Regions from separate parts of the Streptomyces sp. NBC_00316 genome, predicted to be linked through region 2. Evidence: riboswitches for the same ligand, from Rfam matches in the RefSeq annotation. Region 2 holds a riboswitch; the other holds the start of a gene.

Region 1 (11,516 bases), 2.8 Mb from region 2:
AGCTGTCGAGTTCGTTGAATCCGTCGAATGTGACCACGGCCACCTGCATGGCATCTCCTCGAAGTACGGCTCAGGAGGTGCAGTTTCCCAGGCACACCGTGCCCAGGTCGCGGGCCGGTCGGCAATGGGTGGCTCATCCGTCGGTGCCGCGGTCGCCGAAGCCGAGCCTGTACCGGTTGATGACCGAGAGGCAGCGCCGACGCCCCACCCACACGGCCGAGGCCGAGGGGCTGGGCGTCGGCGCCCCAGGGCTGAGGGGCCAGTCCTGTCATCCCGTAGTGGCTGCCTCCACAGGTCGCGGCGAGCGAACCCGGCGGCTTTCCAGATGTGCGACGGCGCCGGCGTAGAAGCGGTCCACGGCGTTGTCGAATACACGTCGAAGCTCGCGAGAGCAGCGATCATCGACGTCGCGACGGCCCATTTCCGGCTACGGCACCCCTTCGCGACGCTGCGGGAGCCCGACCGATCAGACGTCAGAGTCGATCCCACCGGGCAGGAAGGCGATCAGGCGGAGGTGACAGGGAGGACGTCCGGGGAAATGGCGGCGGCGCGGGCCGCGGCTGAGGTCATGCGGCGGCGGTGGTGGCGTCGGCAGAGGACCTCGTAGCCGATCTGCTCGGCCGGTCGGTCGACGTCGCCGACGACGACCTGCTCGCCCTCCACGACCATCTCGCCCCCTACCGTGCGGGCATTGTGGGTGGCGCGGGCGCCGCACCAGCACATGGCCTCGACCTGGAGCGTCTCGATCCGGTCCGCCAGCTCGATCAGCCGCTGCGAGCCCGGGAAGAGTTTGGTTCGGAAGTCCGTGGTGATGCCGAAGGCGAACACGTCCAGGCTCAGATCGTCCACGACCCGCCCCAACTGGTCGATCTGCTCGGGGGCGAGGAACTGCGCCTCGTCCACGATGACGTAATCGACCTTGTCGCCCTTCGACATCTGGCCCACGAGGTAGGCGTACAGATCCATGCCCGGGCCGGCCTCGATCGCCTCCGTCACCAGGCCGAGCCGCGAGGAGAGCTTCCCCTCGCCCGCGCGGTCGTCACGGGTGAAGATCACACCTTGCAGACCGCGGGCCGACCGGTTGTGTCCGATCTGCAGCGCCAAAGTACTCTTCCCGCAATCCATGGTGCCGGAGAAGAACACAAGCTCGGGCATGAGGGGTTGAGCACCTTTCGAAAGGGGGGTGGAGCGATCGGGGGGACCGGGTCAGGAACGGACTTCGAGGAGGGGGACGAGCTGCTCGACGGCGGTCATCGAGCCGTGCATGCCGACCATCGCCGACTCGTGCGGCTCCTGGACGGAGGCGGTGACCACGACGTCGTCGTGGGCGGCCGCCACCACATCGCCGATCCGGCCGTACACCCGCTCGTCGACCTGCGGACCGAACCAGCCGGCCGCGATCGCCTCGTCCCGGCTCGCCACCCAGAACTGTTCGCCGAGCACCTCCTGCCAGACGGTCAGCACATCGGCCTCGGCGCCGGGGACCGCGTACACATGGCGGGCCCGGCCCTCGCCGCCGAGCAGGGCGACGCCCGCGCGCAGCTCCCAGTCCTCGTCGAAGTCGATCCGGGACTGCTCGTCGAACGGGACGTCGATCATGCCGTGGTCCGCGGTGACGTAGAGGGCGGAGCGGGGAGGCAGTTGCTCGGCGAGGCGCTGCACGAGACCGTCGACGTACATCAGCTGGCCGCGCCAGGCGTCGGAGTCCACGCCGAAGCGGTGACCCTTGCCGTCGACCTCGCTGTAGTACGTGTAGACGAGCGACCGGTCGCCGGCGGCGAGCCGGTCAGCGGCCAGGTCCATCCGCTCCTCGCCCGAGAGCCTGCCGTGGAACGTGCCACCGCTGAGCGCGATCTTGGTGAGCGGGGTGTCCTGGAAGGTCGGGGCGGAGACCTGAGCGGTGTGCACACCCGCCTCGTGGGCGAGCTGGAACACCGTCGGGTACGGCTGCCAGACCGCCGGCGAGGTCCAGGGCCTCCAGCGGAGCTGGTTCATCAGCTCGCCGCTCTCGGGATTACGGGCGGTGTAGCCGGGAAGGCCGTGCGCGCCGGGCGGCAGCCCCGTACCGACCGAGGCGAGCGAAGTCGCGGTGGTGGCCGGGAAGCCTGCGGTCAGGGGACGGCCGGTGCCGCCGCGCGAGGTCGGGAGCAGGGAGTGCAGATACGGGGCCTCGTCCGGGTGGGCCTTGATCTGCTCCCAGCCGAGACCGTCGATCAGGAAGACGCAGTTCCGGTCCGCCGGGGTGAGCTCGGGGATCACCGCGGTGAAACCGGGCACGCCCTGTCCGGCGGCGAGCGTCGGCAGCAGATCGGCGAGCGAGCCACTTCCGTACTCGGGGACGGGGGCCGTGTCGAGAGGGAGCAGAACGGGGTCCTGCCAGGCCGGCTGGGCCATCAGCGGCCGGTCGCCGCGGGTGTGGTGGCAGCCGTCGCCTCGGAGAGCGACTGGGCGAATTCGAGGGTCTGGCGCACCGTGTCCGGGCCGTCGCCGGCCTCGCTGACCCGCAGGCTCAGGTCGTCGGCGGTGGAGCTGCCGGTGTAGCCGTGGTCCGCATCGCAGTTGGGGTCGCCGCAGGCGGCGGGCTCCAGGTCGATCCGGGAAACGGCGCCCCAGCCGATGGTGAGGACGACCTCGCGGGGCAGCGTCCCCGGGACGTACTTCTCCGGGTCGGCCACGACGCGGCTGACCACGACCGACGAGATCCGGTCGAGCTTGACCGACTCGGTGGAGGTGGTGGCGTACGGCGACGGGGAGCTGGTGTCGGCGTTCTGCTCGTCGGTGTGGCTGACGATGAAGCGGGTGTCCGTCAGGACCAGGACCGTGACGTGCCTGCGCACCTCGTTGGAGTCGAAGGTGGTCTCCTGGTGCACCAGGTACGAGGCGACCGGCTCACCGCCCACGGCGGCTTCCACCGCCTCGGCCACAAGGGCCGGGTAGTAGCCGCTGCGCTCGATCGCCGCGCGCAGCCCCTGGGTCGTCGTACCGGTCTTCGCCATACGGACCATCCTACGGGGGGCGGATGACTGCCGGGGACGCTGTGGAAAAGGGTGCGGGACGGCTCACCGGTGGTTTCAGTAGTTGGGGAGGCGGCGCGGACCCAGGTCGGTCCGGGCGGGGGGCGGGGCGAGCCGGACGCTCGCGCCGAGCACGGTCAGGCTCTGAGTGGCGACCACGACCGGCTCCAGTGCGACGGAAACCACCTCGGGATGGTCGTCGACGAGCCGCGACACCCGCAGCAGAAGCTCTTCGAGCGCCGCGGTGTCGACAGGTGCCGAGCCGCGCCAGCCGAAGAGGACCGGGGCCGCCCGGATGGACCGGATCAGCTCGGCGGCGTCGCGGTCGGTGGCGGGCACGAGCCGGTGGGCGGTGTCGCCGAGGAGCTCGGAGGGCGCACCGGCCAGTCCGAAGGAGAGGACGGCGCCCGCCGCGGGATCGATCGTGGCCCGTACGACGGTGTCCACACCGCGCGGGGCCATGGACTGGACGACGGGCTGAAGCTCGGTGGGCTTGCCGAGCAGATCGGTGAGTTCGCCGTACGCCCGGCGCAGCGCGTCTTCGTCGGCGAGGTCCAGCCGGACGCCGCCGAGGTCGGCGCGGTGGCGCAGATGGGGTGCGGTGGTCTTGAGCGCGACCGGATAGCCGAGCCGCGCCGCGGCGGCGACCGCGGCGTCTGCGTCGGGGGCCGGGAGCGTCGGCCGTACGGTGATGCCGTAGCGCCCCAGCAGTTCGCGCGCCTCGTCGTGACCGAGCGGACGGCCACGGGGGTCGGGGTCGGGTCCGAGGAGCGCGTCGATACGGGCCGCGGCTCCGGCCTCGTCGATCGTGTCGTCGAGAAAGTCGGGCACCTTCCCCGGCACGGCGGCCTGCCGTCGCCACTGGGCATACTTCACCGCCTCGGCCAGAGCCCGCACGGCGCGCTCGGCAGCGGGGTAGGCGGGGATGCGGCCGGGGGTGGGAGCAGGGCCGGCATCCGTGTCCGGCCGCTGCGGGGCGTGGCGGCCGACGGGGTCGGCGGAGCCGGTCGGCCGCTCCTGGCCGGCCGAGGCGGTCGAGGAGGAAGCGGCGGTGGAGGAGGCCGGGGAAGCCTGAGTGACCGGCCCGCCCGAAGAGCCCGCGGCACCCGGTCCGGCCGCAGCGCCCGGGGCAGCAGGTGCGGACCGCGTCACCCGTGGCACCGCGGCCGTGCTCGTGGCAGCCGCGAGCGCTTCGGCCAGGCCGCCGATCTCCACATGGACCACGGCAACCGGCTTGGCCGGCCCCGTGGCCGCGGCGGTACGCAGGGCGGCCGCCAGAACCTCGCCGTCGCCAGATTCCGCCTGGCCGTTCTCCCCCACCCACGGGATCGCCGTCACGATCACCGCGTCGCAGCCCGCGTCAGCCAGCGCCTCGGCCAGCGCGTCCCGGAAGTCCTGCGGGGTGGCCGCGGTGGTGAGGTCGCGGGGCGGCCGCGGGCGCAGCCCCTCGGCGAGGCAGGCGTCGTACGTGAGAAGGCCGAGGGACTCGGAGTTGCCGATGATCGCGACCCGCGGTCCCGCCGGGAGGGGCTGGTCGGCGAGGAGCAGGCCCGCGTCGACCATCTCCGTCACCGTGTCGACGCGGATCACGCCCGCCTGCCGCATGAGCGCGGAGACCGTCGCGTCCGGGATCCGGCTGACCGGCACCGCATGGCCCGGCGGGGTGCTGCCGCTGTGCCGGGCGCCCTTCACCACGACCACCGGCTTCACCGCCGCGGTGCGTCGGGCGAGGCGGGTGAACTTGCGCGGGTTGCCGAGCGATTCGAGGTACAGCAGGGCGACATCGGTGTCGGGGTCCTCGTACCAGTACTGCAGGAAGTCGTTGCCCGAGATGTCGGCGCGGTTGCCCGCAGAGATGAACGTGGACAGACCCGCGCCGCGCCGGTAGAGCCCGGAGAGCAGCGCGATGCCGATGGCACCGGACTGCGTGAACAGGCCGATGCGCCCGGACGCGGGTGGCTCGGGGGCGAGGGAGGCGTTCAGCCGCACGGCGTCGGAGTTGTTGATGAGGCCGAAGGCGTTCGGGCCGATGATGCGCATGCCGTACGAGCGGGCCTGGCGCACCAGTTCGCGCTGCCGTTCCCTGCCTTCTGCGCCCCACTCGGCGTATCCGGCGGAGAGGACGACGAGTCCCTGGACACCGTGCTCTCCGCAGTCGACGACGGCCTCCGGAACCCGTTCGGCAGGTACGGCGACGACCGCGAGGTCGACCGTTTCCCTGATCTCTCCGATGGAGCGGTGGGCGGGGACGCCGTCGATCGTGGTCTGGTCGGCGCCGAAGGCGCTGTTCACGGCGTACGTGCGACCGGTGAACCCGGCCGCGAGGAGGTTGCGCAGGACCGTGCGGCCCACCCCGCCCGGATTGCGGCCCGTGCCGATGACCGCGACGGAACCCGGCGCGATCAGCCGCTGCACCGACCGCGACTCCGCCCGCTGCTCACGGGCGCGCTGCACGGCCAGCGACTCCGCGGTCGGTTCGAGTTCGAGGGTGAGGTGGACGGAGCCGTCCTCGAAGCTGCGGTGCTGGGTGTAACCGGCGTCCCGGAACACCTTGATCATCTTGTTGTTGGCGGGCAGCACCTCGGCGGCGAAGCGCCGGATGCCGCGCTCGCGGGCCACCGCAGCGATGTGTTCCAGCAGCGCCGATGCCACGCCGCGGCCCTGGTGGGCGTCCTGGACGAGGAAGGCGACCTCGGCCTCGTCGGCAGGGGCGGAGGCGGGCCTGCCGGATGCGTCGATCCGGTCGTAGCGGACGGTCGCGATGAACTCGCCGCCGACCGTGACGGCCAGACCCACCCGGTCGACGTAGTCGTGATGGGTGAAGCGGTGCACGTCCTTGGCCGACAACCGCGGATAGGGGGCGAAGAACCTGTAGTACTTCGACTCGTCCGATACCTGCTCGTAGAAGCTGACCAGCCGCTCTGCATCGTCCGTGGTGATGGGCCTGATCCGGGCCGTGCCGCCGTCACGGAGCACCACGTCCGCTTCCCAGTGGTCGGGGTACGCGTGATGCGGACTCTGCTCCGGAGAGGGCTGCATGGGCAAAGACTACGGCTCGGTCACCGGTCGCGTACGGATCGGGGCCGGGGCAGTCTGAGAGGGCCGATCGGCCGTGCGGCACGGGCTTCGGCACCGGGTCGCGGGCCGGCCGCAACGGTCCGCTCGGGTCGGCCGGAGCAGCCCGCACCACATGAGAGACTGGTCTAGACAACCATTGATTCGTGAAGGGCAGAACCATGGCTGAGCGCCGCGTCAATGTCGGTTGGGCCGAGGGCCTGCACGCCCGCCCCGCTTCCATCTTCGTCCGTGCCGCCACGGCGTCCGGCTACCCGGTGACGATCTCCAAGACCGACGGCAGTCCGGTGAACGCCGCCTCCATGCTCGCGGTGCTCGGCCTGGGCGCGCAGGGCGGCGAGGAGATCGTGCTCGCGTCCGAGGCGGACGACGCGGAGGCCGCGCTCGACCGGCTGGCGAGGCTCGTCGCCGAGGGGCTCGACGAGCTCCCGGAGACCGTCTGATTCCGGACACTCCGGCCGGCTGCTTTTCTGCGGCGGAGCCGCGGCACCCCTGACGGGGGCCGCGGCTCTTTTGTTTTTGTTTTCCGCACCGTTTCTCCATGCCGATCCACCGGGGCCACCCCCAGCGTTTTCGCGAGGGATTCGTGCGGTATTCGGGCAGCCTGAAGAAAGCGCCGCAGAATTACATCTCTTGTATACGGCGCACGTGTTAATGACGGCCGCTCGCGGTGTTTACGACATGTTGCGAAGTCCTCACCCGGCCGGGAGCGGGCGGGACGGCCTCCCGGCCCGGCATGCGGTCCGCGCACCGCAACCGGTGGGCGGCCGTGGTCCGCTCGGCGTGCTGCGCGGCCAGCGCCCTGGCGCGTTCCGCGTCCCCACGGGCCACGGCGTCCACGATGGCTCCGTGCTCGGCCCAGGAATCGGCGGGGCGGGCCGGCTGCTCGACCGCGTACATCCAGGCGATCTTGTGCCGTAGCTGGGTGAGCAGCGCGATGAGACCGGGGCTGCGGGAGGCCTGCGCGAGCGTCTCGTGGAACCAGCCGCCCAGCGACCGCAGATCCTCCCCCTCGCCCCGCCGGGCCCGCTCCTGGCCGAGCCTGACCAGGCCACGGAGGACTTTGAGGTGCGCCTCGGTGCGGCGCTGCGCGGCGCGGGCCGCACCCAGCGGCTCCAGCAGCATCCGGACCTCCAGCAGGTCGGCGGCCTCCTGCGCGGTGGGCTCGGCGACACAGGCACCGGCATGCCGGCGGGTGACCACGAAGCCCTCGGACTCCAGGGTCCGCAGCGCTTCCCGCACCGGGACACGGGAGACCCCGTAACGGCGTGCGAGGAGCTCCTCGGTGAGTCTGCTGCCGCGTTCGAAGACACCCGAGACGATGTCGTCACGGATCGCCGTGCATACCGAATGCGCCGGAATGCGCATGTCCGAACCTCCGCCTTAATCCCCGCGAAACGCGGCCGGCCGACGCCTGTTCTGTGACTCTATTGCAATGCGGCTGCATTTCCGATGCCGGGTCGAAATCCATGAATATCTTTTTGTTCGGACTCCGTTCGACAAGCCCGCCCCGGCTCGTTCGACGAGCCTGCCCGGGCTCGTTCGGCAGGTCCGTCCCGCGAGGAGGACGGCGGGATACGCCGAAGGCCCCGGCGGGAAGCCGGGGCCTTCGGGACAGTGCGGACGTGTCGTCGGTCAGACGTTGACGCCGTGGGCGCGCAGGTACGCGACGGGGTCCATGTCGGAGCCGTACGACGGCGTGGTCCGGGCCTCGAAGTGAAGGTGCGGTCCGGTGGAGTTGCCGGTCGAGCCGGAGAAGCCGATCCGCTGGCCCGCACCGACGCTCTGGCCGACCGAGACGCCGATCGAGGAGAGGTGGCCGTACTGGGTGTACGTGCCGTCCGTCATCCGGAGCACGATGTTGTTGCCGTACGCGCCACCCCAGCCGGCCTCGACGACCGTGCCGGCGCCGACGGCGACGACGGAGCTGCCGGAGGCGGCGTGGAAGTCGATGCCCGAGTGACGGCCGGAGGACCAGAGGGAACCGCTGGACTTGTAGCCGGTGGTGACGTATGAACCGGCGACCGGGAGCTGGAAGGCGCCGAGACGGGTGCGCTCGGCAGAACGGGCGGCGCGGGCCTTCGCCTCGCGGGCCGCCTTGACACGGGCGTCGGCCTTGGCCTTGGCCTTGGCCACTGCTTCGGCCTTGACCTTGGCCGCGGCCTTGGCCTTCGCGGCTTCGGCCTTCGCCTTGGCGGCGGCATCGGCCAGGTGCTGCTGCACGTCGGCCTGGGCGGCCACCTGGTCGGCGAGGGCGCCTTCGATGGCGATGATCTGGTTCAGACCGGTCTCGCTGACGGAGGGGACCTTGGCCTCGGCGGCGAGGGCCGGGGAAGCCAGGCCACCGATGACGCCGGTGGTGGCCAGAGCCGCGACGCCGGCGACCTGCGCGCTCCTGCGCGTCAGGCGGCTCGGGGCACGATGCTTCCCGGTGGGGCGGGTGAACGCCATGAAGGGTTGATCCTTTCCTTCCTTCTCGCCTACCGGGTTAGCTGACGGGTTCGGAGCAGGAAGGTCTCCTACGGAGGTCCCGGCCCCACAAGAGGGCCGCAGGCATCCGATTCACCCCAGGGACTGCGTGGGTCCCCGGCTCCCCAGGCTCGCGCCTGACGGGGACTCGGCGATCGCTGCCCGGCGCCGCGGATGCAGCATTCGAGTGACGGACAGCTGAGCCGACGCTAAGCGGGGGCACTTTCATTCACCAAACGGACAGGCCGTTTTGTAGCGCACACCACAGGACATACAGACTCTCGACCTGATAAATCAGACAAAAGGGAAGACCCCGGCGAGAAGTGACTCGCCGGGGTCCGCATTCGTCCCGGTACAGGAGCGTTCGGCTGATCAGCCGGTGACGACCGACACCTCTCCGATACCCAGCGCCCGGACCGGCTCCTCGATCTGCGAGGCGTCGCCGACGAGGATCGTGACCAGCCGGTCCACCGGGAAGGCGCTGACCACCGCCGCGGTCGCCTCGACCGTTCCCGTCTCCGCGAGGCGCGCGTACAGCTGCGCCTGGTAGTCGTCCGGCAGGTGCTGCTCGAGCTGGTCGGCGAGCGTGCCCGCCACGGAGGCCGCCGTCTCGAACTTCAGCGGGGCGACACCCACGAGGTTCTGCACCGCCGTCTCGCGCTCGGCGTCGGTCAGGCCCTCGGCCGCCAGCGTCCGCAGGACCGTCCACAGGTCGTCCAGCGCCGGTCCGGTGGACTCCGTGTCCACCGAACCGCTGATGGCGAGCATCGCGGCGCCCGTCGCCCCGGAGGCGGAGCCGGGCGCCGACGACCGCAGGACCTGCGCGAAAGCCCGCACGCCGTAGGTGTAGCCCTTCTCCTCGCGCAGCACCCGGTCCAGCCGGGAGGTGAGCGTGCCGCCCAGGCAGTACGTGCCGAGGACCTGGGCCGGCCAGACGCTGTCGTGCCGGTCGGCGCCGATCCGGCCGATCAGCAGCTGCGTCTGCACGGCGCCCGGACGGTCGACGATGACCACCCGGCCGGTGTCGTCGGCGGTGATCGGCGGGGCGGGGCGGGGCTCCGCGGTGTTTCCGGCCCAGTCGCCCACGGTGTCGGCGAGCAGCGCGTCCAGGTCGATGCCGGTGAGGTCACCGACGACCACGACGGTCGCGGTGGACGGCCGGACATGGGCCTCGAAGAAGGCGCGGACGGCCGCGGAGTCGATCCGCTCCACCGTCTCCTCGGTGCCCTGGCGGGGGCGCGACATGCGGGCCGTGGCCGGGAAGAGCTCCTTGGAGAGCTGCTTGGCGGCGCGGCGGGCCGGGTTGGCCTGCTCGTGCGGGATCTCGTCGAGCCGGTTGTTCACCAGCCGCTCGATCTCGCTGTCGGCGAACGCGGGTGCCCGCAGTGCCTCGGCCACCAGGCCGAGTGCCTTGGCCAGCCGGGAGGCCGGGACCTCCAGGGACACCCGGACTCCGGGGTGGTCGGCGTGCGCGTCGAGCGTGGCGCCGCAGCGCTCCAGCTCGGCTGCGAACTCCTCCGCGGAGTGCTTGTCGGTCCCCTCTGACAGGGCCCGCGCCATGATCGTGGCAACGCCGTCGAGGCCTTCGGGCTCGGCGTCCAGCGGGGCGTCGAGGAAGATTTCGACCGCGACGACCTGCTGGCCGGGGCGGTGGCAGCGCAGCACCGTGAGCCCGTTGGGCAGGGCCCCTCGCTCGGGAGCGGGGAAGGCCCAGGGCCTGGCCGTGCCGGGGGTCGGCTGCGGGTGATACTCCATCGATACTCCAGTCGCGGCAGCGTCGGTCACTTGTCCGCCCCTTCGTGCGCGTCGGTGTCGGCGTCCGTCTCGTCTGCGACCGCCGCGCCGCTGGGCTCGACCGGCTCGTAGACGAGCACCGCCCGGTTGTCGGGCCGCAGCTGGGCCCGGGCAGCCGCCCGGACCTCTTCCGCGGTGACGTCCAGCACCCGCTGGACGGCGGTCAGGGCGAGCTGCGGGTCGCCGAACAGCACGGCGTACCGGCACAGTTCGTCGGCGCGGCCCGCGACCGTGCCGAGCCGGTCCAGCCACTCGCGCTCCAACTGCGCCTGGGCGCGCTCCATTTCCTCGGGCGTCGGGCCGTCGGCCGCGAACCGGGCCAGTTCCTCGTCGACCGCGGTCTCGATCTGCGCCACCTCGACCCCACCGGACGTCTTCACGTCCAGCCAGCCGAGCGAGGGCGCACCGGCGAGCCGCAGCAGCCCGAATCCGGCCGCCACGGCCGTCCGGTCGCGGCGGACCAGGCGGTTGTGCAGCCGGGAGGACTCGCCGCCACCCAGGACCGTCAGCGCCAGGTCTGCGGCGTCGCACTCCCGGGTACCGTCGTGCGGCAGCCGGTACGCAGCCATCAGCGCCCGCGCCGGAACCTCCTCACGGACCTCTTCGCGCAGCTGCTCGCCGATGATCTCGGGGAGCGTCCCGTCGCGCGGCGGCTGCTTGCCGTCGTGGGACGGGATGGAGCCGAAGTACTTCTCGATCCAGGCGAGCGTCTGCTCCGGGTCGATGTCGCCGACGACGGACAGAACCGCGTTGTTGGGCGCGTAGTACGTACGGAAGAAGGTCCGCGCGTCCTCGAGCGTCGCAGCGTCCAGGTCGGCCATCGAGCCGATCGGCGTGTGGTGGTACGGGTGGCCCTCTGGGTAGGCGAGGGCGGTCAGCTTCTCGAACGCCGTGCCGTACGGGACGTTGTCGTAGCGCTGGCGGCGCTCGTTCTTGACGACGTCCCGCTGGTTCTCCATGGACTCCTCGTCGAGCGCGGCGAGCAGTGAGCCCATCCGGTCGGCCTCGAGCCACAGGGCGAGCTCCAGCTGGTGCGTGGGCATCGTCTCGAAGTAGTTGGTCCGTTCGAAGCTCGTGGTGCCGTTGAGGGAGCCGCCGGCCCCCTGCACCAGCTCGAAGTGTCCGTTCCCCTTGACCTGTCCGGAGCCCTGGAACATCAGGTGC
Region 2 (11,516 bases):
TTGAAGCCGTTGCGCTGGGCCAGTTCGACGGCGTCCAGGGTCTCGGTCAGCGAACCGATCTGGTTGACCTTGACGAGCAGGGCGTTGGCGGAGCCCTCCTCGATGCCACGGGCCAGACGCTCCGGGTTGGTGACGAAGAGGTCGTCGCCGACGATCTGCACCTTGGAGCCGAGCTTGTCGGTGATGACCTTCCAGCCGGCCCAGTCGTCCTCGTACAGCGGGTCCTCGATGGAGACCAGCGGGTACGCGGAGACGAGCTCCTCGTAGTACTCGGTCATCTCGGCGGCCGAACGGGACTTGCCCTCGAACTCGTACGAGCCGTCCTTGTAGAACTCGGACGCGGCGACGTCGAGCGCGAGCGCGATGTCGCGGCCCGGGACGTAACCGGCCTCCTTGATCGCCTCGACGATGAGGTCCAGGGCGGCGCGGTTCGACTCCAGGTTCGGCGCGAAGCCGCCCTCGTCACCGAGACCGGTCGACAGACCCTTGGTCTTCAGGACCTTCTTCAGCGTGTGGTAGACCTCGGCGCCCCAGCGCAGGGCCTCGGAGAAGGACTCCGCACCGATCGGGGCGATCATGAACTCCTGGATGTCCACGTTGGAGTCGGCGTGCGACCCACCGTTGAGGATGTTCATCATCGGGACGGGCAGCAGGTGCGCGTTCGGGCCACCGAGGTAGCGGAACAGCGGCAGGTCCGATGCCTCGGAGGCGGCGTGCGCGACGGCCAGCGAGACGCCGAGGATCGCGTTGGCGCCGAGCGAGCCCTTGTTCTCGGTGGCGTCCAGGTCGAACATGGCCTGGTCGATCAGCCGCTGCTCGGTCGCGTCGTAGCCGACGAGCTCCGGGCCGATCTGCTCGATCACGGCGAGGACGGCCTTCTCGACGCCCTTGCCCTGGTAGCGGTTGGGGTCACCGTCGCGAAGCTCAATGGCCTCGAACGCACCGGTGGAGGCGCCGGACGGAACGGCAGCACGGCCCGTGCTGCCGTCGTCGAGGCCGACCTCGACCTCGACCGTGGGGTTTCCGCGGGAGTCGAGGATTTCCCGGGCTACGACGACGTCGATGGACGGCACGAGGCATCTCCTTCTGGGATATGACGCTGTTTGTGCAGGGTCGCTTTGGCCTTGCGACAAGAGCCTAACCGTCCCGGACCACTGCGTTCGGCGACCGCCCGACTCCTGGGACGAAAAAGGACCCAAGGGCCCCCATAGGCGGACAAAGATCAAGAAATCTACTGGCCGGTAACTACAACAGGTGAACGGAGAGCGCAGAAACCCCGGCCCGGCGCGTACGGGGGAATCCGCGCCGGGTCGGGGTGCTCAGGGAGAGGAGAGCCCTCTTCTGCAGGGTCGTACTACTTCGTCAGGTGGAGCTGCTGACCCGGGTAGATCAGGTCGGCGTCCTCGACGATGTTCTTGTTGAGCTTGAACAGCTGCTGCCAGCCGCCCTTGACCTTGTGCGCCGCGGCGATCTTGCTGAGCGAGTCGCCGGACTTGACGGTGTACTCACCGTCGCCCTTCGCGACCTTCTCGCCGGCCGGCGTGGTGACGGTCTTCCTGGCCGCGGTGCCGCGGTCCGAGCGGGAGGCGGCGGGGGCTTCGGTGTGCTCGGCGGGCTTCGGCGCGGCCGGCTTCGACTGCGCGGCCGGGGTGCTCTGCGTCGCGCCGGTGTCGACACCCGGGTCGACACCGTCGTTGGTGAGGTTGCCCGCACCCGCACAGGACCAGGCGCCCGGGCCCTGCATGTCGAGGAGCACCTCGGCGGTGGCGATCTGCTGGGCCTTGGTGGCCAGGTCGGCCCGCGGGGCGTACTTCGTACCGCCGGCGGCGGCCCAGCTGGACTGCGAGAACTGCAGGCCGCCGTAGTAGCCGTTGCCGGTGTTGATGGACCAGTTGCCACCGGACTCGCACTGGGCGACGGCGTCCCACGTGGCGACGGACGCGGCGGAGGCGTTGGTCGCACCCATCAGGGGAACGGCGATGGCGGCACCGGCAACACCCGCGAGCGTGGCGACACGGACGGCCTTGGACGGGCGACGGTGCTTGCCCTTGCTGTTCAGCAGCATGGAATCTCCTCACCGACGCCTACGAGGTGAGCTGTCGGGTTCGGGCCTAGTGAGTTGCCCGGTCGCACGTCCTGGCGTGCGACTTCACCCCGAGCCGATGCTGACGGTCTTTCGACCATCGGCCCCGGCGGCTTACCTGGGTCCCCCGCTCCTGCCTACGGCGCTTTACGCGTCTGTTCCCTTCGACCGACGGCAGGATTCGGCGTGACGATCGACGGGGCCCGCGGTGCGAGCAGTTCCGACCGTAAACATAGGCAACCCCCATATTCAAAGATGGACATACCGGACAATCAACCCTTACTTGCATCCGGCTCGTCATCGTTTTCGCAGGTCGGGGGCGATGCGGACGGACTCCGCAGATGCGACACGCCAGTTGACGCAAAGAGACCCATGTCTCACTTACGCATAAGCGGACATAGGCCTCTGAACTACCCCTATTTTGGGGGCATTTTTAGCTGTTGATCAGACCGGTCTCAGTTCACCTTCACATCGAGAGCGAGGCTCTGGCCAGGGAGAATGAGGTTCGGGTCGGCGCCGACGGCGTCCTTGTTCACCTCATAGAGCGCGGGCCACCCGCCGGGGACGTGATGTGCATCAGCAATCGCCCACAAGTTGTCGCCGGGCCGCACCTCGTAGGAGCCGTCGGCCGCCGGGGCGCCTGCGTCACGCCCCTCGCTGTCCCCGCGGGAAGCATGGCGGCCCGACTCCCGGCCGTTGCCCGCCCCTGTGTCCTGGCCCACTTCGGAGGCCGGCGCGCCGCGGTGCTTGCCGCTCGACTCACCGCCGAAAGAGTCCGAGGAATCAGAGGAGTCGGTCGATTCGGAGTAATCGGATGAATCAGATGTATCGGACGTCGATTCGCTCGACTTCTTGTCCGATGCCTTGCCCGACGACTTCTTCGAGGCGCTCTCCGACGCCTTGGTGGACGACTTCGCACCGTCCGACGCGCTCACCCCGCCGGACTCCTGCGCGCCCTCGGTCGGTTCGGCCGACGGCACGGTGCCCGGGTCGACGCCCGGCAGCGCCCCGTCCACCGTGAGGCCGGAGATCACCGCACAGCTGGGCCACGCCTTCGGCCCCTTGTCGTCCAGGACCTTCTCGGCGATCGCTATCTGCTGCGAGCGGCTGGCGAGGTCGGCACGCGGGGCGTACGCCTCACCTCCGTACGACTTCCAGGCGTCCTGGGAGAACTGGAGACCGCCGTAGAAGCCGTTGCCGAGGTCGGCACTCCACATGCCGCCGCTCTCGCACTCGGCGACCCGGTCCCAGGTCGTGGCGTCGGCCGCGTGTGCACCGGCCGCGCCGAGCAGCGGGATGGCGATGGCCGAGCCGGTCACGCCTGCGGCGACGACGATGGCGGGTGCCTGACGAGGGCGACGGTGCCTGCCGTTCGCGGAGCCCATGGGAGTGCCTTCCGTGTGACTGACAAAGTGACGGGTGCGTCGAACGGTGAACGTATCCGCAGTCGAACGCTTGTCACAAGTCGATGCAGCACAGATCACGTGAAAGTCACGGAGTTGACAGCGAGTCACCTTCGTCGCAGCGATGTCCGGGTTCGAACTCCACGGGAAGAGTGCGCAGTCCGCGCATGATGAGCCCACCGCGCCAGCGCAAATCGGTAGGTTCCCCTGCAAGCCGCAGGTCAGGCAGGCGTCTCAACAGCGTGGCGAGGGCCGCCTGGCCCTCCAGCCGGGCGAGCGGCGCCCCCAGACAGTAGTGGATGCCGTGCCCGTAGCCGAGGTGCTGATTGTCACGCCGGGCGAGGTCGAGCGTGTCGGGGTCCGCGAACCTTTCCGGGTCCCGGTCGGCGGCGGCGAGCACCACCAGTACGGGGTCGCCCGTCGCGATCCGCTGCCCGCCGAGCCTGAGCGGTTCGGTGGCGAACCGCCAGGTCGCCAGCTCCACCGGGCCGTCGTAGCGCAGCAGTTCCTCGATGCCGGTCTCCAGCAGCCCCGTCTCCCCGGCATCCAGCGAGCGCTGCAGCCGCTCCCGCTGCCCGGGGTTGCGCAGCAGGGCGTACACCCCGTTGCCGATGAGGTTGACCGTCGTCTCGAACCCCGCGAAGAGAAGGATGAAGGCCATGGCGGCGGCCTCGTTCTCGGTGAGGTGCTCGCCGTGGTCGCTGGCCCGGATCAGCCCCGAGATCAGATCGTCGCCGGGGTTCTCCCTTTTGCGGTGGATCAGTTCGGCGAGATAGCCGCGCATCTTCTTGACCGACCGGGCCACACCGCCGCGCGGCCCGCCGCCGTGGCGGATCATCATGCCCGCCCAGTCCCGGAAGTCGTCCTGGTCCTCGCGCGGCACGCCGAGCAGATCGCAGATCGCGTAGATCGGGAGCGGGAACGCGAAGTCATGAATGAGGTCCGCGCTCCCCTCCTCGATGAAGTTGTCGATGAGGCGGTCCGTCAGCTCCTGCACACGCGGCGCGAACTCCGCGACGCGGCGGGGCGTGAACGCCTTCGAGACCAGGCGGCGCAGCCGGGTGTGGTCGGGCGGGTCGATGTTCAGCAGATGCGTCATCAGCTCCGCCTTGCGCTCGCCCGGGATGCCGGTCTTCCCCTTGGCATGCGCCGGCTCGGCGTGGTGCGCCGGGTTCTTGGAGAGGCGGGTGTCGGCGAGTGCCTGCCGGGCGTCCGCGTACCGCGTCACGAGCCACGCCTCGACCCCGCTGGGCAGCGCGGTGCGGTGCACCGGGCTGTGCTCGCGCAGCCAGGCGTAGGCCGGGTACGGATCGGTGGCGAACTCCCAGGTGAAGAGTTCGGGCGCACCGGGAGGGGCGCCGGCGGGGCGATCGGCAGGGCAGCCGGCGGCGTTGCCTGCAGACCGCTCGGCGGGGCTGTCTGCGGAGCTGCCGGTGGGCCGGTCTGCGGGGCTGTCGGCGGGGCTGTCGTTCACCCCCTGACGTTATCCGTTGGCCTCCGCGGCAAGAATCGCGTCCCGGTAGGCACGGCCCGCTGCGCGCAGGGCGGCCTCGGGGTCGGTGCCGTCCCGTTCCGCGCGTACGGCGAGGGCGAGGAGCTCGTACCCGATGCCGTCGCCCGTGGGGAGCGCCACATCGAGTCCCGCGGTACGCACCCGCCCGGCCAGCTTCGCCGCCAGCGCCAGACCGGGCTGGCCGAGCGGCACGCCCTCGGTGACCGATGCGCGCTGCTTCTCGATGGCCTTGGTGCGCAGCCAGTGCGCGTGCACGTCCTCCGGGGTCTCGGCGGTCTCGTCGCCGAAGACATGCGGATGGCGGTGGATCAGCTTCTCGACGAGGGTGGCCGCGACGTCGTCGACAGAGAACGGCGCGTCCTCGTCCTCCTCCGCGATCCTGGCGTGGAAGACGACCTGGAGCAGTACGTCGCCGAGTTCCTCTCGCAGCTCGTCGCGGTCGCCGTCCTCGATCGCCTCGACCAGTTCGTACGCCTCCTCGATGGCGTACTTGGCGAGCCCCTGGTGGGTCTTCTGCGACGTCCAGGGGCACTCGGCCCTGATCCGGTCCATGACCTGGACCAGATCGAGGAGCCGGGCGCCCGGCAGGTCGTAGGAGCCGGGCAGCAGCTCCAGGTTCGGCATCCGGACCCTGCCCGATCCCGCCAGCCGGGCCAGCCCGTCGGTCAGCGGCTGGTTGCCCTCGCCGCCGGTCAGGACCACGACGGTCCGGCCGCCCGCACAGGCGTCGACGAGCTCCTGCGCGGTGGGCGCGGCGTGCGCGACCGTGACACCCGCCTCGCGCAGATAGGGCAGCTGGGGGTGGTCCGGCTCGGCGCAGAGCACCCGGTCGGCGGCGTGCAGCGTCTGCCAGGCCGGCCAGGACAGCAGTCCGGGCGCGACCCGGTGGCTGGCGGTGAGCAGGACGATACGACCGGGATCTTCAGCGTTCACCCCACCAACCTACCTACGCGCCGGCGGCGGTCTCCTGCTGGGCGGGCTTGGTGACCTGGGTGATCCACGGGGCCTTGAAGTCGGCGAGCTGGGTCTGCTTGTTGTTCCACGTGCCGAAGCGCGGGTTGACGTCGATGTGCAGCGACGTCGACGCAGCGGTGAGCGCCTTGCTGACGGCCGCCACGCCATCGGGGGTCTGCAGGTCGGCGCCGAGCGAGTCGGCCAGCTTCTGCACCTGGATCTGCTCCCGCAGAGCGGCGTCGATCTGGCTGGGGGCCAGCCAGCTCGCCGTGAGCAGCTGCTGCTGCCACGCCTTCTCTCCACCGCTCTGCGCGGCCTGTGCCTGCCGCATCTCCTGGATCTCCTTGCGGCTGACCGTCACGCCCGCGTCCGCCGAGGCCTTGTCCAGGATCCGGTCGAAGATCAGTCCGTGCAGCTTGGCCCGGCCGAGCTGCCCGGACTTGCTGATCAGCTGGACCGAATCGTCGGAGTCGCCCTGCGCGGTGCGTACGTCCGCCACCTGCGCCTGCACGGTGGACACCTCGATCCGGTCCCCGCCGACCACGGCTGCGGCACCTGGGTGGGCCTGGCTGCCGCAGGCGGAGAGCAGCGGCGCCGCGATGAGCGTGGCAGCGGAGACGACGAGCGCGGTGCGACGGCGGCGGTGCAAAGGAGCCTCCCGGGGAGAGATTGTGCGGCGGTGCACAAAGCCTTGCGGTGATCGATGTTAGGCAGTGGGCGTGATCCGGGCCACTGGTTCGACCAACGATTCGGGAGGAGTTGGGGATGTGGGCCTGATCCGGTGCACTCAGCGCACCTGTTCGACCGCTTTCGGCCGCGTGTCCGGCCGCAGCATGATCGCGCGCGAGACCACGAAGGTGATCGGGATGGCCGCCAGTGCCGCGACCAGCGGTGCGTAGCGGCTGCTGAACCCCGCCCGGTCGACCAGCAGCCAGACGCCACCGGTCGTGATCACGAAGTTGGCGGCGTTGGTGAGCGGGAAGAGCAGGAATTTCCGCCAGGTGGGACGTATCCGGTAGGTGAAGTACGAGTTCAGCAGAAACGACCCGATCATGCTGGACACGAACGCGATCACATGCGCGGCCAGGTACGGCAGCACGGTCAGCAGGGCCAGGTAGCAGCCGTAGTACGTACCGGTGTTGACGACGCCGACGAGGGCGAAGCGCGCCATCTGGACCGTGACCTTCATCGGCGCGCGAGCTCCCGGGTCCTCTGCTGATTCGGTACGCCGGTGTTGGACGCCTTCACCAGGAAGTGCGGGCGCCGCTTCACCTCGTAATAGATACGGCCCACATACTCGCCGACCACACCCACCATCACCATCTGGACACCGGCGAGGGCCGTGAGCACGACGATCAGCGTGACATAGCCGGGGGTGTCCACCCCTTGCACCAGGGCGACGCCGACGATCCAGGCGGCGTAGGCGAAGGCGAGGGACATCAGCACCATCCCCAGGTACAGGGCGGCACGCAGCGGCTTGTTGTTGAAGGAGAGCAGCCCGTCCAGCCCGTAGTTGAGAAGCTTTCCGAAGGTCCAGGCGGAGCGGCCCTGCTCACGGACCGCGTTCTCGTAACCGAAGGTCGTCGTCCGGAATCCGACCCAGGCGAACAGGCCCTTGGAGAACCGGTTGTATTCGGTGAGTTCGAGGACGGCGTCGACGGTGCGCCGGGACAGCAGCCGGAAGTCACCGACACCGTCGACCAGCTCCACGTCCACCAAGCGGTTGATCAGCCAGTAGTAGGCGCGGGCACTGAGGGTGCGGGTGACGCGGTCGCCCTTGCGGGTGCGGCGGGCGATCACCTGGTCGTAGCCCTGGGCGTGTTCCGCCAGCATGCGTCCGATGAGCTCGGGCGGGTGCTGGAGGTCGGCGTCCATGATGATGACCGCGTCACCCTCGGCGTGCTGGAGACCGGCGAGCATGGCGGCCTCCTTGCCGAAGTTGCGGCTGAAGGAGAGGTACCGGGTCCGCGGGTCGGCGGCGGCGAGTTCCTCCAGGACCGCAAGCGTGCGGTCGGCACTGCCGTCGTCGACGTAGACGAGCCGGAAGTCATGTCCCAGGCGCGTCATTTCGTCCGTGACGCGCTCATGGAAGCGTTCGAGGATCTCCTCCTCGTTGAAACAGGGCACTACCAGCGAGATCAGCACGTGGGTATCCCATCCCGGCAACGGGACCGGTCCGGAGGGCTGCAGATGGACAACGAGCGACCATCACATGAATTGAATGATTAAAGGACCAATTCGACGCTGAGCATTGCTTTCGAGAATGCGATATTCGTCCGCATGCCGACCCTTCGCTCCCGTACGGCCGCACCCGCGCTCGCCGCACTGATCACCACGGCCGCCGTGTGCGCGGGCGACGCCGTGGCCCGCACCTTTCCTTTCGGGCCGCGCACCCGCAGCGTCAATGACCTCGGCAACCAGTTCGTGCCGTTCCACGCCCGGCTCTGGGACCTGCTGCACGGCCGCGGCGACGGCGGGGTGCTCCTGAACTGGTCGTCCGGGTACGGGACCAGCTTCCTGCCGGACCTCGGCACCTATCTGACCAGCCCGTTCGCACTGCTCGTGGGGGTGTTCCCGCGCGACCGCATCGACCTTGCGGTGTATGTGGTGACGGTGCTGAAGATGGCGGCGGCCGCGGCGGCCATGGCGTGGCTGCTGCCGGTGCTGCGGAGCGGGCGCTGGTGGGTGGCCGGGGTGCTCGGCGCCGCGTACGCGTTGTGCGGCTGGTCGGTCATCGAGGCGTCGTACAACCCGATGTGGCTGGACGGGCTGATCGCCCTGCCGCTGCTCTGCCTGGCCGCCGAGTGGGCCCGGACCGGGCGCCACCGGGTGGTGGCGCCGCTGATCGTCGCCGTGGTGTGGACAGCCAACTTCTACACGGCGTACATGGCGACCCTGGGGGCCGCTCTGGTGCTGGTGGTGCGTCTGCTGACGGAGGGCGACAAGGGCAGGGCGGCGGTACGGGGGCTGGCGCGCGCGGTCGGGACCGTGCTGCTGGGGGTCGCTCTCGCGGCGCCCGTCCTGCTTCCCGTCTACCTGGGCACGAAACACGCCTACCCCGGCTGGGTCCGCACGTTCCAGCCCGCGCCCTGGCCCGATGTGTTCGCCCGGCTGCTCCCCACCACATACAGCTTCTTCACCCCCGCCCTCTTCCTGGCCACGGTCGCGCTGCTCCCGGCCTGCGCCCTCGTCTTCCACCGGCGGGTGCCGGGACGCGAACGGTGGGCGTGGGTGGGGCTGGTGGCGGTGGTCGGCCTGTCCCTGCAGTGGAGGCCGACCCATCTGCTCTGGCACGCGTTCGCGACGCCCAACGGCAGTCCGTACCGGCAGACGTTCGTGTTCGCCGGTCTGGTCGTGATGGCCGCCTGGATCTCCCTCTCGTACGGACGGCCCGGACGGCGCGCCCTGATCGCCGGGTGCGGGGTACTGGCGCTGGTCGCGGCGGGAGCGACCTTCAGCGACAAGGTCGAGATCACGAACTGGGCGTACCTGTTGTTCGCGGCCGGTCTGGTGGCGACGGCCGCCGGGCTGGCTCTGCCCGGCCGGGGCCGCTGGGCGCCGGTCGCCGCCGTGCTGCTGGCCGGGGCGCTGGTGGGGCAGGCGGCGGCGGCCACCGCGTTCGCCGACCGTCAGCGCGTGGCGAACCTCGACGACTACGCGCCGTGGGGCGAGCGGCAGAGCGTGGAGGCCGCCGCAGTGGCCGGTGCGGACGGCTGGCCCGCATACCGGACCGACCCCGGCGGGGAGCTGAGCACCTCCAACGATCCGCTGCTCGTGGGCGGTCAGGGCGCCGCGTACTACAGCAGCCACACACCGGACGTGCTGACCCGCACGTTCGCCGCCCTCGGCGCCGGCTGGACGTCCAACGGCCGGGCCATGCACAGCCTGAACAACCCCGTCACCGACGCGATCTTCTCGGTCGGCGCGCGGGTGTACGGGCCACGCGACCCGCACCAGCGGACGAACATGCCGCCCGACGACCGGCCGGTGACGGTGACCCGGCAGGAGGTCCCCCCGCTGGTGACCGTGCGGCAGCCGGGCTCGGCGCCGTCGTTCGGCCGGTCGCCGTACCGCAACCAGGAGGCGCTGCTGGGCTCGCAGGTCTATACGGTGCCGCAGCAGACGCTCCGGAGGATGAGCGGTGGACCGGTCAAGGAGCAGGACCCGTACACGTACGTGGTGGGGCACGGCACCTACCGGCTGACCGCCCTCTGCCCGGCGGGCAGCGAGGCGTTCCTGTGGGCGCCCGGACTGTTCGGCTCGGCCCGGCTGGGCGATCAGCCTGGCGCACAGGAGACCGAGATCCGCGGGCTGTTGCCGTCCCGGCGCGCGGCGATGGAGTCGCTGGGGCGCGTGGCGGGCGGCGACGGGCAGGCCGTGGCCGGGAGCGTTCCGGTCGTCATCACCCTGACGTCCGCCCACACGGGAACCGTGCCGCACGAGTCCCTCGGCTGCCTGGACCGGGGCCGGCTGGCGAAGGCCGTGACCGGGCTGCAGCGCACAGGAGCGACATCCGTCCACGTCACCGACGACGGCATACGGGCCGACCTGCCGCCCGGCAGCCACGGAACCGTCGTGCTCGCCGCACCCCGGATCGCGGGCTGGAGCTGCCAGGGGCACCCCGCCGACTCGTATCTGGGCCTGGTCGCGGTCCCGGTTCCCGCCCACACGACCACCGTCGACTGCACGTTCCGGCCGCCCGGCCTGCGGGCGGGATCGGCGGCCGCGGCGGGTGGGCTGCTCGTCCTGATCGGGCTGGGAGTGCGCGGAGCACTGCTGCGCCGGCGCTCCAGGCGACGGGAGCTGGTGCTGGCGGGTCCGGACTGACGGACCACCGCCGGTGCACGCGCGTGAGGTGCGGCCGGTGCGGGTGCCGGTGACACCAAGTCCGGGACCGGCGGCGCGCAGGCGGGAGCCGGAGCAGGACGGGCGGCAGGCGTACCCGGCCCCGGCGGCACCTTCGGGGCGTCGTCCCTGACCGGCCGGGCACCGACGAGCCGGCCCGGACGTGATGCAAGGTGGTCGATCAGCACACCGGCCTTGCTCCCACCGGCCATCCGGCCCGTTTCCAGCACCGCACTCTCTCGGCGGTGACCGGCACAAGGGGCCGGGCGCCGCGTTGCATCGCGGCGGCAGCCGCCCGTCCGCTCAGCCGCCGCGGACCCGCACCTGGCGGTCGAGCTGGCGGCGCAGCTCCACCGGCAGCGGGTGGTGCGGCCCGTACATCCGCTCGGTGTCGTACAGCAGCGCCTGGAGCTGCCCGCGCGCCGCCGCGTGGTCGCCTACCGCGAGCAGCAGATAGCCGATGCGCTGGCGGATCTCGAAGGAGCGGGCCGGGTCGTTGCCGGTCGCGTACTGGTTCTCGTAGTACGGCAGGACCGCGCGGTACTCCGCGAGTGCGGCCGCCGGTTCGCCCAGCTGTTCCAGGCACTGCGCCGCGTCGTAGCGGTACTGCAGCGTCTGCGTGTCGGCCGGGCCGGACTCCGCCGCCCGGTCGTCGGCGAGGCGGCGCAGTTCGGGCAGGGCGCGGCGGTACTGCCCGTCGTCCATGAGCGTCGCCGCG

What was found. Region 2 has a riboswitch for cyclic di-AMP ahead of OG878_RS23940 (transglycosylase family protein). Riboswitches for the same ligand answer to the same signal wherever they lie in the genome.
Region 1: another riboswitch for cyclic di-AMP. It lies ahead of OG878_RS11155 (M23 family metallopeptidase); the one in region 2 lies ahead of OG878_RS23940 (transglycosylase family protein).

The regions. Positions count from the first base shown of each region.
Region 1 covers NZ_CP108023.1:2,512,045-2,523,560, forward strand. Annotated here, with positions in the region: gene OG878_RS11120 (DJ-1/PfpI family protein) at 1-49, opposite strand, end outside; gene OG878_RS11125 (thymidine kinase) at 505-1,155, opposite strand; gene OG878_RS11130 (alkaline phosphatase family protein) at 1,207-2,394, opposite strand; gene OG878_RS11135 (DUF5998 family protein) at 2,394-2,996, opposite strand; gene OG878_RS11140 (bifunctional acetate--CoA ligase family protein/GNAT family N-acetyltransferase) at 3,072-6,053, opposite strand; gene OG878_RS11145 (HPr family phosphocarrier protein) at 6,251-6,532, shown strand; gene OG878_RS11150 (GntR family transcriptional regulator) at 6,741-7,457, opposite strand; gene OG878_RS11155 (M23 family metallopeptidase) at 7,725-8,540, opposite strand; cyclic di-AMP (ydaO/yuaA leader) riboswitch at 8,553-8,722, opposite strand; gene OG878_RS11160 (M16 family metallopeptidase) at 8,931-10,313, opposite strand; gene OG878_RS11165 (M16 family metallopeptidase) at 10,340-11,516, opposite strand, start outside.
Region 2 covers NZ_CP108023.1:5,355,571-5,367,086, reverse strand. Annotated here, with positions in the region: gene eno (phosphopyruvate hydratase) at 1-1,073, opposite strand, end outside; gene OG878_RS23940 (transglycosylase family protein) at 1,355-2,065, opposite strand; cyclic di-AMP (ydaO/yuaA leader) riboswitch at 2,067-2,238, opposite strand; gene OG878_RS23935 (transglycosylase family protein) at 2,539-3,468, opposite strand; gene OG878_RS23930 (cytochrome P450 family protein) at 3,575-4,960, opposite strand; gene OG878_RS23925 (nucleoside triphosphate pyrophosphohydrolase) at 4,970-5,932, opposite strand; gene OG878_RS23920 (SurA N-terminal domain-containing protein) at 5,946-6,602, opposite strand; gene OG878_RS23915 (GtrA family protein) at 6,741-7,142, opposite strand; gene OG878_RS23910 (glycosyltransferase family 2 protein) at 7,139-8,098, opposite strand; gene OG878_RS23905 (YfhO family protein) at 8,234-10,780, shown strand; gene OG878_RS23900 (serine/threonine-protein kinase) at 11,102-11,516, opposite strand, start outside.